2 regions of the Paenibacillus segetis genome follow, and region 1 is predicted to be linked to the other one. Evidence: predicted binding sites of a transcription regulator. Region 1 holds the regulator's gene; the other holds the start of a gene.
What was found. Region 1 encodes NrdR, which represses ribonucleotide reductase genes. Its sites were predicted from a motif close to AACACNATATATNGTGTT; they were not measured.
Positions count from the first base shown of each region.

Region 1 (8,303 bases):
CAACACAGCTGAAGCTCCTGCGGCAATTTCCGGCGCATCTGGGGCCAAGCCCTCGGAATTGATCTTCCAAATATGAACGGCCAGCGTTTCTGCGGGACGAAAAGGATTTAACGGTGACGTAGGACTTAGCGGGTTCCAGTTCCCGAAATCCAGTCTTGGACTACTCATACCTGCAGTAAATAACAGTGCCGCAGCTTCTCCAAATACGCGACCAGCAGATAATATCGTACCTGTTATAATGATTGGCAAGGCAATCGGTAGCATAATCGATTTGATCGTTTTCCATTTAGACAAGCCCAAAGCCAAACTAGCCTCTTTCTGTGCCAGAGGAACACTAGCCATAGCCTGCTCTGTGATACGAACCATCAACGGTAAATTAAATACCGTTAACGCAAGTGCGCCAGAGAATAATGAGAATCCAAAACCAAATATATTAACAATAACGAGTAAGCCGAACAAACCAACGACGATCGAAGGAAACGAGGATAACACTTCAACAATCAAACGGATAAAATTCGTAACCTTCCCTGGTTTTGAATACTGACTCATATAAATACCTGCGCCCAAACCGAGTGGGATCGTAATAATCATCGTTAAAACAAGTAGAAACAAAGAGTTAAATAATTGAGGGCCTATTCCTCCACCCGCCTTAATCGTTTGCGGTGCGGAAGTCAGGAAATCCCAACTGATATGTCCTACTCCGCGAAATAGAATGAAGCCAAGCAAGCCCGCCATAATCAGGACGATAACTCCTGCAAATGTGATGATGACCGCTGTCGCTACTTTATCTGCAGTTTTTGCACTCATCGTTTTGCCCTCCTCTCAAGCCAACGAACTGTAAATACGAAGATGAACGTCATCGCCATAAGAATGAGCGCAAGGGTCCACAGTACATTGTTCTGAATGGATCCCATAACGGTATTTCCCATACTTAAAGTGATGACACTTGTTAGTGTCGACGTTGATTCAAAGAGGGAAGTCGGAATATGAGGTGCATTCCCGATAACCATTTGAACTGCAAGAGCTTCCCCGAATGCACGCGCCATACCAAGCACAACCCCTGTCATTAACGCAGGCATTGTTGTAGGAAGCACTGTACGATATAGCGTCTGCCATCTGGTTGCTCCCAAAGCATAAGATCCCTCTTTAAGTCCTGGAGGAAGAGCAGAAAGTGCATCTGTCGCAATCGAAGTAATCGTAGGTAGGATCATAATAGACAAAACTGTAGCTCCAGCAACAATCCCCAGTCCTTGTCCAGGAAATATATCTCTATAGAAGGGTACTATTACACTTAATCCAACAAACCCGTAAACGACAGATGGTATGCCAGCAAGAAGTTCAATAACAGGTTGCAAATATTTCTTTCCGTATTTAGGCATAATTTCAACCATAAACAATGCTGCACATATACCAAGTGGAGCAGCAATGAGCGCGGCTAATATCGATGTGCTGAACGAGCCGATGATAAAAGGCAATGCTCCAAACAACGCTGGTTCTCCATCGGGTTTCCACTGTGTTCCTCCGAATATTTCACCAAAGCTGATCCCATTTACAAAGAATGAGCTTAATCCTTTAGATGCTACAAAAAAAACCATTGAGAAAATCGTTACAATCAGAAAAGTGATACATAACGAAGTATATATTTTACCGGTCCATTCCTCTATAATATGCGGTTGTACCTTTTTCTTTCCGCCGGACTGAGCCATGAAACCTCTCCCTTTACACAGCACAGAAAGAGGCAGAAGGTTCCGCCTCTCTCCTTACTATATGATGTTATGCATTATTATTTAGTGATGTTTCCATCCACATCGCGTTTAACTTGCATTTGGCTTGCTGGGATATATCCCAATTCAACCACATCAGCATTTTGAACTTCATCAGATGCAATGAAATCAAGGAATGCTTTTACTACTTCACTTGCCTCGCCTTTTGTGTACATATGTTCATATGCCCACACAGGATAAGTTCCATTGGCTACATTATCAACAGTTGCTTCTACACCTTCGTACTTCACTTCTTTAACTGAATCATCTAGATAGGAAAGAGCAAGATATCCGATAGCTCCAGGTGTTTCACTAACTAGCTTCTTAACCGTACCGGAAGAATCTTCTTGAATTGCACCTTTAAGATCTTCTGTCTTTGTTCCAAGCGCATATTTCTCAAATGTTGCCCGAGTACCGGAGCTGGATGGTCTATTGATGATTTGGATCGCTTGATCATTACCACCAACTTCACTCCAGTTCGTTACCTTACCGGTAAAAATTTGGACTAGTTGATCTTTTGTCAAGTTATCAACATTCACATCTGGATTAATAACTGTAGCCATAGCAACAACTGCTACCTGATGGTCAACTAATTCACCCGCTTCAGCCGCTTCTAGCTTTTCCTCAGCGAATACGTCAGAGTTACCAATGTCAGCTTGCCCTCCAGAGACTTGAGTCAGCCCAGTTCCACTGCCTCCACCTTGCACTTGGATAGACACCTTCGGATTTAAATCCATGAACTTTTGAGAAGCTTGATCAACCAGTGGTTGAAGTGCAGAAGAACCGACAGCTAGAATCGACCCGGACAACTCGGAACCTGTAGAATTTCCTCCATTCGATCCTGAAGTATTATTCTTTGCAGTGTTGTTTTGACCGCATGCGGCCAATGTGAAAGTAAGGATCAGTGTCAAAACCAACATCAAACTCTTTTTCATTTCTTAGGTATCCCCCTTATTTGTTTGTACAATACCAATTATATAAACGGAATATAAACTCTCTGTATTAGTTTTGTTAACGCAGTGTAAAAAAATACATCTGCGGATTTCGCAGATGTATTTGATAGGGCTTGTCCTATTTTATTTGTCGGATCCTGTATTTTTGGACAATAGATTTTTGAGCTCTTTCATAAACATATTAATATCTTTAAAACGACGATATACGGAAGCAAAACGCACAAATGCGACCTCATCAACCGGATAAAGTTGTTCCATAACTAATTCACCGATTTCCCTGCTCTCAACCTCAGCATTAGCTGAATGCCGCAGCGAACGTTCCGCTTCGGAGACAATCGATTCAAGTTGCTCAACAGATACTGGCCGTTTCTCACAAGCTCGAATTAAACCACGCAACATTTTCTCGCGGCTGAATTCCTCACGGCTACCATCCTTCTTAATTACGATGAGAGGCATTTCCTCCACCATTTCAAAGGTAGTGAACCGACGACTACACTTCTCACATTCACGCCTGCGCCGAATCGAACGATTCTCATTTGCTGGTCTTGAATCCAGCACTTTCGTTCCTAAATAGTCGCAATAGGGGCATTTCAAGTCATCCGCCCTCCCTTCTCTAATATCTCTTATCTCTTTGTAATAATTCCAAAAAATAACTTATAAAATGCGTAATGAAGTTTGTCATCCCTGTACATAATACTGTTACCAACCACAAGGAGGTGAACAACATGAGCCAAAACAACTCTTCGAATAACCTGGTGGTTAAACAAGCTTCCGGGGCACTTGAACAAATGAAATACGAAGTTGCTCAAGAACTTGGCATTTCTTTCCCGAAAGATGGATACGCTGGTAACCTGACTTCATACGAAAACGGTTCGATCGGTGGTTACATCACAAAACGCTTAGTGACCCTGGCAGAACAATCACTTGCAGGTCAATTTAAATAACCAATCGATCAGAGAAAGCATTGGTAGGCTCACGCCTCCAGTGCTTTCTTTAATATATATACCCTAACCTGCCCTTTAGGGGAAGTTTTTTTCGTTGAACTTAGAATTCGTCGTAAATTTTGGAGTACTGTTTAAAATAATGGGATACTCGCTGAACGTAATGTCTTGTTTCCCCAAACGGAATATCCTTTGATGCTTCGAGTGTTCCATCCCATCTCCCACTCTTGATCCAATTCTTAACATTAGTTGGACCCGCGTTGTATGCAGCGATCATCGCAATTTCATTCCCATCAAACTGGTCGAACAAGTATTTCAGATACCAGGTTCCAATCTCGATGTTCGTTGCTGGTTCTTCTTTAACCCTTTCAAGTTCCACATCCGTATACTTTGCTTTTTCAATGACCCATTTAGCTGTATCCGGCATAATTTGCATAACACCAAGCGCGCCTTTCTTAGACACAGCCCCCGTTTTAAAATTGGTCTCAACCCGTATAATTGCAGCAACCAACCTTGGATCAAGATCATTGTTCTCCGCATGATAACGAATTTCATCCTTATATTGAATCGGGTAGAATAACGAAAGCCAACTCGAGTTAAGAAATAAAATACCTGTAAAGCCGATGAATAAAAGTAACAGCACCCTTTTTTTTCGAAGCCACCTCATAACAAACCTTTGTCCCGCATAAAGTTATCGATCTGACTTAACGTCTCGTCCAGCCCGAGGCTATTGTCAATCAATATATCCGCCCTCTCCCTCTTTGCTTCAATATCCATTTGCGCATTTAGCCTATCCTCCGCGTCTTTGCGGTTAAGGCCATCTCTTTGCATTAGCCGCTCTAGTTGGATTTCTCTGGGTACATAAACGACCATGATCTCATCGTATAAGTCCTCGAGCCTGGATTCATATAGCAAAGGAATATCCGCAACAACCAGACGTTTAGGATCTTCAGCTTCATATTCTACCATACGTCTACGCATTTCCACTCGAATCGCAGGGTGTGTAATATCTTCAAGAGCTTTACGTTCCTCTGGATTTGAGAATATAATGCTTCCTAATCTTTTTCGGTTCAGCGTACCATCTGGAAACAGAATGGAGGGACCAAAAGTATCAACCACAGTCCCAAGTACCGGGTGACCTGGCTCCATGATTTCCCTGGCAATTACATCGGCATCGATTAACACTGCACCTCGCTTCACCAGTTCTTGAGAAACGGTGCTCTTACCCGATGCGATTCCACCAGTCAAACCGATATTCATCCCTTCACCTCATTACTTTGATCAGAAGTGAATGGTCTTTGGCAGTTCGGACAATAGTGGGTGCCACGTCCCCCCACGACGGTCTTCTCCACAGCATGTCCGCAAGAAACACAGGGTTCACCCTTTCGTCCATAAATTTGGAAAGAATGCTGGAACATCCCCATTTCCCCTTGACCATTCACAAATGATTTAATTGAAGAGCCTCCAGCGTCCACGGCTTCTTGCAGCGTCGATTTAATCGCTTCATATAATTCGTCAAGCTTAGCCGCGCTCAGTTCTTTTGCAGGATACTCAGGATGTATTCCCGCTCTAAATAACGCTTCATCCACATAAATATTCCCCAGCCCGACCACATATTCCTGATTAAGTAATGCCGGTTTGATCTTGGTCGACCGCCCCGAAATCACTTCACGAAAAGCCTCTGCAGTGAATGAACTATCAAGTGGCTCTAATCCCAGTTTGGCTAATGGATTCATCGTAAATTCCTCACCAGTTCGGAACAAGTGCATCGTTCCAAATTGCCGTACATCTTTGTATCTTAACTCTGAACCATCGGTGAAATGGAAAATGACATGAGTATGCTTCTCAACAGGATCGCTTTTGTCATATAAACCATATCTTCCTTCCATCCGTAAATGGGATACCAGAACAAGACCGTCCATGATGATTCGCAAAAATTTACCCCGCCGACCGATCTCGAGAATTCGATGACCGATTAATTCTATTTCAAACCGCTTAATGTCGTCAGGTCGCTGAATAATTCTTGGGAGCGACACGGTCACGGATTGAATGGTTTTCCCAACGATTAATTCGGTCAATGTTCTTCTAACCGTCTCTACTTCAGGCAATTCCGGCATATTGCTCACCTCATTCAGTTAATATAAGAGTTACTTTGCTTCGTACCAATTTAAGCCACTGCTAACTTCAGCCTTGAGCGGAACAGATAACGGAAGGGCTTGACCCATAATTTCTGGCACAAGCTTACTCATGATATCCATTTCTTCCGGTGGAACCTCAAATACCAACTCATCGTGTACTTGCAATAACATTCGGCTTTTTAATCCTTGCTTCTTAAGTGCTTCATCCATCAACACCATCGCCAACTTGATGATATCTGCCGCCGTTCCTTGAATTGGCGTATTCATGGCTGTACGTTCGGCGAACGAACGAATATTGAAATTGGAAGCATTAATCTCCGGCAAATAACGCCGACGTTCTAAGAGTGTTTTTACATAACCATCCCGCTTTGCTTCGAGTACAATATCGTCCATATAGCGACGAACTCCCCCGAATGCTTGGAAATACTTCTCAATGAACTGAGCAGCTTCTTTACGCGTAATGTTCAGGTTCTGAGATAATCCATAATCACTAATCCCATATACAATCCCGAAGTTAACCGCTTTTGCGGAACGGCGCATGTTTGAATCTACTTGATCAGCCGATACACCGAATACATCCATCGCTGTTTTTGTATGAATATCCAGATCATGAAGGAAAGCCTCTTGTAACCCTTCATCTTCAGAAATATGAGCCAATACACGAAGTTCGATCTGGGAATAGTCGGCAGCGAGTATGAACCAACCTTCCTCCGATGGAACAAATACCTTGCGAATCTTGCGGCCCTCTTCCATCCGAATCGGAATGTTCTGCAAGTTCGGGAACTGACTGCTAAGTCTACCTGTAGCCGCAATGGTCTGGCGGTAATACGTATGCACCTTCCCAGTAATTGGCGAGATCTCCTTTAGCAATCCTTCTACATAAGTCGATTGCAACTTAGCAAGTTGACGATAGTCAAGAATATATTGAACGATCTCATGGTATGGAGCTAATTTCTCCAAAACTTCGGCATCTGTTGAATAACCAGTCTTGGTCTTCTTCATCACAGGCATACCTAACTTATCAAACAAAACCTCACCTAATTGTTTAGGTGAATTTAAATTAAACTCCAAACCAGCAATCTCGTAAATTTGTTTCATCAATTTAGCAATTTGTGACTCAAATTCTTTGCCTAACTGGATCAAATCATCCCGATTTACGGCCACACCTTGCTTCTCCATGTCTGCCAAAATACGAGACAAGGGCATTTCCAACTCATAAAACAATCTATTCATTTCATTCTTCTCAAGCTCATTTCGTTGTAACTCCATGATCTGTAACAACAACTGAGCTTTCCTAGCCAGATGCTTACTCAATATCTCCTGATCTGGTACTTTGAATTTAGCACCTTTGCCATATACCTCTTCATCAGATGCTATAATAGGCAACTTATATTTAGCAGCCAATCCACTAGTGGTTTGATTATTATCCGTAGGGTCAAGCAGATAAGCAGCCAGTTGAACATCATGCTCCTCGCCCGCCAAAGTAATACCTAACCAATGCAGTACTAAATCCGCTCGGTGTAGATCATATCCTCGTTTTGGCACAGAAGCGTCCCCTAGCCAGGCGACTATAACTTCTGCCTCCTTGCTCTTCAGAAAATCAAAAGGGACAAAGAAGTGACGTTCAGGGGTCGATAAAGTCATCCCCATTGCAATCGCGTGATGAGGATTATCACCATAAGACTCCACATACATCATTTCGATTTGTGGGAGAAGTTCTTTAAGTTCCGGTAATGTAGCCGTATCTACAATAGTTACATCTACTTCTGTCAAAGATTGAACATTACTGTCAGAGGTTGCCTCCCCTGCCGTGCCAACCGTAAAGTCTAGCCGTTCGAGTAGCGACTTAAACTCTAGTCTATGTAGCATTGGAGCAGCCTTATCCTCCTGCACGCCTGCAAAGGCCATATCTTCCCATGAGCGCTCAACGGGAACTTCATAGAAAATGGTAGCTAACTTCTTACTCATGCGCGCATCCTCCGCATGATTCACTAAATTTTCTTTCATCTTGCCCTTCATTTCATCCGTATGAGCCAATACTTCTTCAACCGATCCATACTGATGCAACAACTTCAATGCCGTTTTCTCTCCGATACCTGGAACACCTGGAATATTATCCGAAGTGTCACCCATCAATCCTTTCAGATCAATGATCTGTTCTGGACGAAGACCGTATCTTTCTTCAATCTCCTTCGGTCCATAGGGTTCTACTTCACTAATCCCCTTACGGGTCAACGCTACTTTTACATTATCCGAAACGACTTGGAGCATATCCTTATCGCCTGTAACAATAAGTACTTGACGACCAGACTCTTCTCCTTTTTTACTGATCGTACCAATAATGTCATCCGCCTCATAACCGGACAACTCAAACCAGGCAATCCCAAAGCTTTCGAGCAATTCTCGCATCAATGGGAACTGTTCCGATAACTCATGGGGGGTCTTCTCACGACCACCTTTATAATCCTTATATCCTTCGTGACGAAACGTTTCTTTCCCCGCATCAAA
Region 1 covers NZ_BMFT01000001.1:1,004,415-1,012,717, reverse strand. Annotated here, with positions in the region: gene pstA (phosphate ABC transporter permease PstA) at 1-807, opposite strand, end outside; gene pstC (phosphate ABC transporter permease subunit PstC) at 804-1,706, opposite strand; gene IEW05_RS04365 (phosphate ABC transporter substrate-binding protein) at 1,784-2,698, opposite strand; gene nrdR (transcriptional regulator NrdR) at 2,840-3,310, opposite strand; gene IEW05_RS04355 (alpha/beta-type small acid-soluble spore protein) at 3,442-3,660, shown strand; gene IEW05_RS04350 (lytic transglycosylase domain-containing protein) at 3,761-4,324, opposite strand; gene coaE (dephospho-CoA kinase) at 4,321-4,917, opposite strand; gene mutM (DNA-formamidopyrimidine glycosylase) at 4,914-5,774, opposite strand; gene polA (DNA polymerase I) at 5,805-8,303, opposite strand, start outside.

Region 2 (8,303 bases), 240 kb from region 1:
GCAGTTCATCATCCATCGTTACCACATGATCACTATCCCAGCGAACGGGTCTGCTGACATGTAGCAATAGCTGTTCGCTGAACATCAGTATGGATGACAGTTTGTTTGAGATCACTTCCGTTGGATGGAAATGTCCCGCATCGAGGCAAATTGCTTTACCACGTGTTAGGCCATACCCCATATAGAATTCATGTGACCCGACGACATAACTCTCAGATCCAATACCGAACAGCTTGCTTTCCACTACATCAATATTGTATTGCGGATTAATTTCCTCATTAAATACTTCATCAAGCGAGTTCATCAACCGTTTACGAGGAGATAAGCGGTCCACTGGGGTATCCTTGTATCCATCCGGTACCCAGAAATTAGTCACACATGTTTGTCCTAATTCACGGCCAAAAGACTCGGCAATTTTACGAGAGGCTCTGCAATGCTTGATCCAGAAGTTGCGAATATCATCATCCGCGTGGCTTAAAGTGAAGCCATCCGCTGCTTTCGGATGGGAGAAGCAAGTCGGATTGAAGTCCAGCCCAAGTCCTTGCTCCTTGGCCCAATCTACCCATGGTGCAAAGTGACGTGGTTCAAGTTCATCCAGATCCACTTTCTCCTTCGTATCAGCATAAATCGCATGCAAATTAACTTTGTGTTTGCCAGGAATAAGCGACAATGCTTTCTCCAAATCCTGACGGAGTTCATTCGGGGTGCTAGCACGACCTGGGTAACTTCCGGTTACGGCTATACCACCGCTAAGCTCCTTGTCTTTGAACAAAAAACCTCTAACGTCGTCTCCCTGCCAACAATGCAGTGAAACTTTAATATGAGACAGTTTTTCCAATACTTCATCCACGTTTATACTGTGGGAGGCATAAAGCTTTTTTGCTTCGTTGTAGCTATTGATGATGCTTTGATCCATGTTCTTTTCCTCCTAAAGTTATATTTTTGTATCGTTATAACAGCAATACTAAGCTCCAACGGTTGATGAGTTCTTTGAAATTTGCCATTTTTCTTGGCAGATAGGATTTAATCTCAAATGAATTTCCTATTATCTTTCTGACCTCATGAATTCCCGAAATATCCCTAGTGCGAATAAGTTGCACTGCAATATTACCCAGAGCTGTAGATTCTGTCGGTCCAGCTAGAACTTCTCTCCCCGTAACATCAGCGGTCAATTGACATAGCAGTTCATTATTCGAACCACCACCAACGATTTGCACCACATCAATGGGTGTACCCGTAAGCTCTTCCAGCTCATTAAGATAGGAATAATATGAAAGTGCCAGGCTGTCAAAGATACAGCGGGCTACTTGGCTTATTGTTGTCGGCACATGTTGACCGCTTTCCAGACAAGCTCTACGAATCTCTTCAATCATATTGAGTGGGTTTAAGAATCTAGGATGATTGCAGGGGATCAAACTTCGAAATCCTTCTTCATTTGCTGCGAGTTCTGCTAATTCTGCAAAGCTGTATCGATAATCCCCTAGTCGCCGAACTTCCTGTATGAGCCACATACCCATAACATTTTTCAAAAAGCGATAAGTACCAAAAGCTCCCCATTCGTTTGTATAGTTCGCTTTCATCGCATCATGATTATTTATTGGATGGCTTAACTCAACTCCTAGCAATGACCATGTGCCACTGCTGATAAAAGCTGAAGAACGACCCTCTTGTACTGGTACACCAAGTACGGAAGAAGCAGTGTCATGTGTTGCGGCACAAATGAGCAGACACTCTGGTAAATCGTATTGTTGTACTATGGCTTCGCTAACAAACGCAAGTACTTCCCCAGGTTCTGTTAGTGCGGCGAAATGCTCTCTTTTAAGATGCAACAGATTTAATAAATCGGTATCATAATCACGCGTTTGTAAATTCAGTAGTTGAGTCGTGGATGCGTTAGTTACTTCGTTCATCATATGGCCGGATAACTTGTAATATAAATAGTCCGGCACCATCAGTATCTTGTAAGCTTTCTCCAATTCAAGTGGATCATGGATATAAAGCTGGTAAAGCGTATTAAAGCTGAGTTGCTGAATTCCAGTCTTCGTATACACTTCTTCAGGGGATATTTGAGCTGTAACCTTCTCCATAGTATTCTCTGTACGATTATCCCGGTAGGAGTATACATCTTGGATTTTTTCACCATTTTCATCGATTAACACATAATCAACGGCCCAGGTATCAATGCCTAACGTACATTTTAGAACGCCGCATCCTTTGGCTTTTTGTAATCCTGCAATGATTTGATCATACAGATAGTCGATATCCCAGAAGCAGGAACCGTTTCGTTCAGTAAAACCGTTGCTAAACCTATGGATTTCTTCCAACAAGATCTTATCATCCTCTAATCTACCTAGCACAAGTCGTCCACTAGAGGCACCAATATCGACGGCAATGTGATTAAACATACAGACACTCCTTATTTTACTTTAATCTTAAACAAAAGATTTTTTGAACAGTTTCCTCCCGCATATGCGATAATAGTTTATATTCACATTGTAAGTGCTTATATTTATGAATACATCCAACATTATTGTTGAAAAATAATAGAATCTTGGGAGGCATTTTATATATGCAAGCCTATTGGGAGAGCGCAGAACATGCGTGGTCGGAAGATTCGATTCGGTTAATTAATACGCCTTCTGATTTTGCCAGAACTGCTCTTTTTTACGTTCAAGAAATCGGTCATTTTAAGACGCTATCTACGTATTACACAGAGCGAGAATATTTAGATTCCTTTCTCCTGGTTTACACCATTTCAGGCCAAGGTAGATTAAGTTATGGTGGGAAAGTGTACAATATACTCCCAAAACAGATTTTTCTAATAGACTGTATGAATTATCAGCATTATGCGCCAGCCAAAGGTCATGTATGGGAAAAGTTGTGGATTCACCTGCACGGCGCGTCTGCAAGGGCTTATTACGAACAGTTCTCACAGGGAGACGGACCCGTTCGGTCAACCTCAGATGAGACTCCCATTCCTGAGTTATTACGAAATTTAATCGAGTTACATTATTATAAAAGTCTAAAGAATGAATTATTATCCTCCAAACTCATTGTCGAATTGCTAACGGAAGTCATTCTTGCAAGCCCTCTTTCGGATCATTCAAATATGGATGCACCACCACTAGTCATGGAAGCTCTTGACTTCATCTATAAAAGATACAATGAGAAATTATCATTAGATTATTTAGCAAATAAATTATCAGTAAATAAATATCACTTATCTAAATTGTTCAAAAAGCATACCGGCCTCTCTCCGGGTGAATATATCATTAATTTACGTATTACTCGGGCCAAGGAGCTGCTTAAATACTCAGAGCTTACAGTCGCCGAAATCAGTGAAAAAATTGGCATAGATAATGTAAGTCACTTTATCAATTTGTTTAAAGACCGAACCGAGCTTACACCGCTATCTTTTCGAAAAACATGGAAGAACCAACTGAAGAGTGAATATTCACGATAGATATATGTACGAAAAAGAGAGGGAAGGCCTTGGGCCTTCCCTCTTCTTGTTCAAATCAACTTCTATTGGGTTAAGAGCACTTGCTATATCCGCAATTACTACATGTTTTACAACCCTCAATATTGATCAGTGTGGCACCACCGCAGGACGGACATAAATCACGTGAAGTAACTGATGTACCTCCGTGTGACTTCCCAACCGGTTCATGATTGTGATCATCATGATGAGCCAATGTAGCCGCTACTGGAGCGGGATCATGATCTACATAGGGACCATTTTGCACATGTGTTTCTAACGCTTTGGCTACCGCATCCGCTATCGATTCCACACGGTTTGGACCAAAGCCAATCGCTCCGGAACCACCAATCCCTTTCAAATGCTTGATTAGTAGCTCAACCTTGTGACCATGATCGCCATAACGTAGGAACAAAGAGCATACGCGTCCTAATGCTTCAGCCATAGCGAACACATCGGAGCCTGCCTTCCCGACATTAAGGAAGATTTCACTCGGGATCCCATCTAAATCGTTAATCGTAATGTAGGCCATGCCGAATGGAGTATTGATTTTATAAGTAGCACCACGAAGGACTTGTGGACGTTTTTTATACTGTTTATCCAAAGCTACCTTATCATCGGTATCCGTATTTACAGAAAGTGACTGCGTGAAGCTGCTCACTTCTTCATCTGTCGATATAACTTCCTCCGCTACTGGCTTCTCATCCTTCTTCTCCGTTTGTAGTACTTGCACATCACGGCTGCCATCACGGTATATCGTTACCCCTTTACATCCGAGGTCAAATGCCATTTCATATAGCTCTTTTGTTTCTTCTACCGTAAAATCGGACGGGCAATTCGCCGTTTTGGAAATGGAGCTGTCCACCCAGCGTTGAATAGCTGCTTGTGTACGAATATGATCCTTAGCGGATAAATCCATCGCGGTTACGTAATAATCCGGAAGCTCCTCCCCTGGATGAGTATCCAGCCAATCCTGAGCAATCGGCACAAACTGTTCATCGAAACCAAGACGACTTTGACGGTAATATTTGAATGCGAAATAAGGCTCGATACCGGTTGATGTTCCTACCATAGTACCTGTACTACCTGTAGGTGCTTGTGTAATAAGTGTTACGTTACGAACGCCTTTCTCACGAACTGCTTGCTCAACTTCAGGATACGTATCACAAAGCACCTTCATAAATCCACTTTGTAAATAAGGGTCTGCTTCAAACGCTGGAAATGCACCCTTCTCTTCCGCAATTTCTGAGGATGCCAGATACGCTTCTTTGGCAATGAAGCCATATAGTTTATCCAGAAACTCTAGTGACTCTGGGCTACCATAGCGAATATGCAGCTTAATCATCAGCTCCGCAAGGCCCATTGTTCCAAGCCCTACGCGGCGTTCTTTCTTCTGATTCAACTCATTTTCTTCAAAATGATAAGGGGTTCGATCAATAACATTATCTAAGAAGCGAACGGAATAACGCGTTGTAGTCGCTAGATCATCCCATGCAATGTCGTGTTTCTCTTCATCATAGAATTTGGACAAATTAATCGCGGACAGGTTGCAGACACCCCAGCCTGGTAAGCCCTGTTCTCCACATGGATTTGTACAAATAATTGGATTGAAATACCAGCTGTTGGACATCTGATTATAGTATTCCATAAATACAACACCTGGCTCGGCCGATTTCCAAGCAGACTCAATAATCGTGTGCCAGATCTCGCGGGCCTTAACTGTACGATAATGAACTACATTTCGTCCTGCAGCCTTCCATTTATCAAGATCGCCATCCCATACGTCGTTATAATCCTCATCCGTCGTATCTGGGAAGACAAGCTCCCAATCCAGATCTTCTTTAACAGCCTTCATAAAATCATTGCTCACGCATACCGACAGGTTAGCATTCGTAACTTGCCCCATGCTTTGTTTGACTGTGATGAAATCGAGGATATCCGGATGCCAATCATTCATCATCAACATCAATGCTCCACGTCTACTGCCGCCTTGCTCTATTAGACCCGTCGTATAGCTAAACAGTCCGCCCCAAGATACGGCTCCACTAGACGATCCATTTACACCTTTTACAATGGCACGACGTGGGCGTAATGAACTGAGATTAATCCCTACACCACCGCCACGAGCCATGATCTCTGTCATTTCCGACAAAGTTTCCATAATTCCCCCACGGCTATCTTTAGGTGAAGGAATGACATAGCAGTTAAAGAGTGTCAATTCATCACTAGCCCCTGCACCTGCGGCAATTCGTCCACCAGGAACTAATTTCCAATCATCCAATATATAGCGGAACTTCTCTTCCCAATCCTTCTGAAGTTCCGGCGTCTTTTCAACTGAAGAGATAGAGGTAGCTAGACGATCCCACATTTCCTCTGGTGTTTTCTCAATATTCAGCGTTAGCTTCTCCACATCCGATTCTACGAGCTCGCCTCGGCGTGTCTTGACCGTAACCATTCGACCTTCGCGAGCAACGATTTCCCCGACTTCCTTCGTCGGAAACTTCGGATCATCTTTTGTAAGCACGAGAACAACGTCCCCTACCTTCGCATGACTTGGATCAGCATCCTTCCAAGCATAGCGGTCCAAAAAGATTTTCTCACTCAAGCCTTCTAAGGTTTGCTTCTGCTGTTTGTCCAAAAAAAACACCCTCCTAAAAGTTTCTTCCTTGAATAATCTTCGTAACAAAACTTACTTCGAAAGCTCGCACCTATGTTAAGAGATATAGCATGAAATTACATATAGATCACAATATATAGTGTGCGAATACAATTATACTATACTACATATCGATTTCACAGCCTCTTTATATAAAAAATCCTTCTTAATTTCGTCATTTTATTTCCTACCTTAGACACTGGAAATCTTTAAAGTTATGAACTCCCTCTTTTTCGTCCATACTACACCTACATCTAAAAGAATACGTAACAACTAATGGAGGTTTTGTCATCATGTGTCCTCATCCCCATAGCCCTACAGTAAATTCTACAGGTTCAGTTCCTGTTCCGATCGAATTCGACCATAGCTGGTACGAAGATCTTGAAACTCGCTTAAATAAAGGTGGTCCATGGGATGATTGGAAGCTATTCAACCTCTCTGCTCAGGCAGAAGCTGCCTCTTTGGTCACTAGCTTTGAAGAAATGCTTTGCCTTCAACATTTACAGAACGTGACGCCGCTGCCTCATCAGACAGAAACTGCTCGAAAGGTATTATTCGAAATGCGTGGGCGTGCTATTCTCGCAGATGAGGTTGGTCTCGGTAAGACGATTGAGGCCGGTATGATTCTAAAAGAATATATGATTCGTGGGCTTATCCGTAAAGTGCTCATTCTTGTACCCGCTTCACTTGTTCTGCAATGGGTGCGAGAGCTAAATCAGAAATTCGGTATTCCTGCGGTAGCGCAGAAAAAGGAATATTCTTGGCAAAACGACATCGTTGTTGCCTCTATGGATACAGCAAAACGCAACCCTCACAAGGATATTTTATTCAATAATGAGTATGACATGGTCATTGTTGATGAGGCTCATAAGCTAAAGAACAAGAAGACTACAAATTATCAATTTATGCTGAAGCTACGCAAAAAATATTGCCTACTACTGACCGCTACCCCTGTGCAAAACGATTTGGGAGAACTATTCAACCTCATCAGTTTACTTAAACCAGGCCAACTTGGTGGATTGGGTGATTTCTCGACCAATTTCGTCGTTGATAAACGAGTGGCCAAAAATGAGGGACAGTTGAAGGGTGAACTCGCTAAAGTTATGATTCGCAATCGGCGTGGAGACGGCGAACTAGAGTTCACCAAGAGAATTGTTCGCAACGTACATGTTGAACTCTCCGACGAAGAAAAGAAACTTTACGATGGTGTCACTTCTTTTGTCAGAGATCAATATCAAGCTGCGGGTGGCAACCTGAGTAGTATGCTGTCATTGATTACGCTTCAGCGGGAAGTGTGTAGTAGCCGGGATGCTGTCTTTGTTACACTCGTTAATTTATCAAAAAAGTTAGCCCCAGATTCTCCACTACGGGAGCGAATATGGGGGCTCGTCGACATTATTAAGACGATTCAAACGAATAGCAAGGCTGAGAAAACGATGGAGCTCATCCAAGAGATGAACGACAAGGTGATCGTCTTTACCGAATACCGTGCAACTCAAGAATATCTGATGAAATATTTCCGAGACCGTAATATGACGGCCGTTCCATATCGAGGTGGTATGAACCGAGGTAAGAAAGACTGGATGATGGATCTCTTCCGTGGCCGAGCTCAAGTGATGATTGCTACCGAAGCTGGTGGTGAAGGAATCAATCTACAGTTCTGTCATCAGATGATCAATTTTGATCTCCCCTGGAATCCTATGCGGGTTGAACAGCGAATCGGACGGGTTCATCGCTTAGGACAAGAAAATGATGTCATGATATATAACTTGTCTACGAAAGGGACTATTGAAGAACATATTCTGAACTTGCTTCATGAGAAGATCAACATGTTTGAAATGGTTATCGGGCAACTCGATGTTATTCTAGAACGTTTTGAGAAGAAAGGTTCACTGGAAAATAGCATCTACAAAATATTATTGGAATCACAGGACGATAATGAAATTGCCCGTCGTGTTGATACACTTGGTCGTAGTATTCATTCCATCAAGGATGAACTGGATAATGAAACATTATCTACTAAGGATTCGGATGGTGACTTCAAGCAATTGTTAGGAGGATAAAATACATTGACGATGAAAATGGAACAAATCCAGAATTTTGTCATGACGTATTTGGAGACAACCGAGTGTCAAATTATCGAGAAATCACCTAATCACGTTACTGTAA
Region 2 covers NZ_BMFT01000001.1:1,243,000-1,251,302, reverse strand. Annotated here, with positions in the region: gene rhaA (L-rhamnose isomerase) at 1-916, opposite strand, end outside; gene rhaB (rhamnulokinase) at 951-2,405, opposite strand; gene IEW05_RS05495 (AraC family transcriptional regulator) at 2,570-3,463, shown strand; gene IEW05_RS05490 (adenosylcobalamin-dependent ribonucleoside-diphosphate reductase) at 3,534-6,116, opposite strand; gene IEW05_RS05485 (DEAD/DEAH box helicase) at 6,428-8,197, shown strand; gene IEW05_RS05480 (YqhG family protein) at 8,204-8,303, shown strand, end outside.
Region 2: IEW05_RS05490 (adenosylcobalamin-dependent ribonucleoside-diphosphate reductase) is a predicted target of NrdR. The motif match lies at 6,222-6,239, and genes of this name have one in related genera.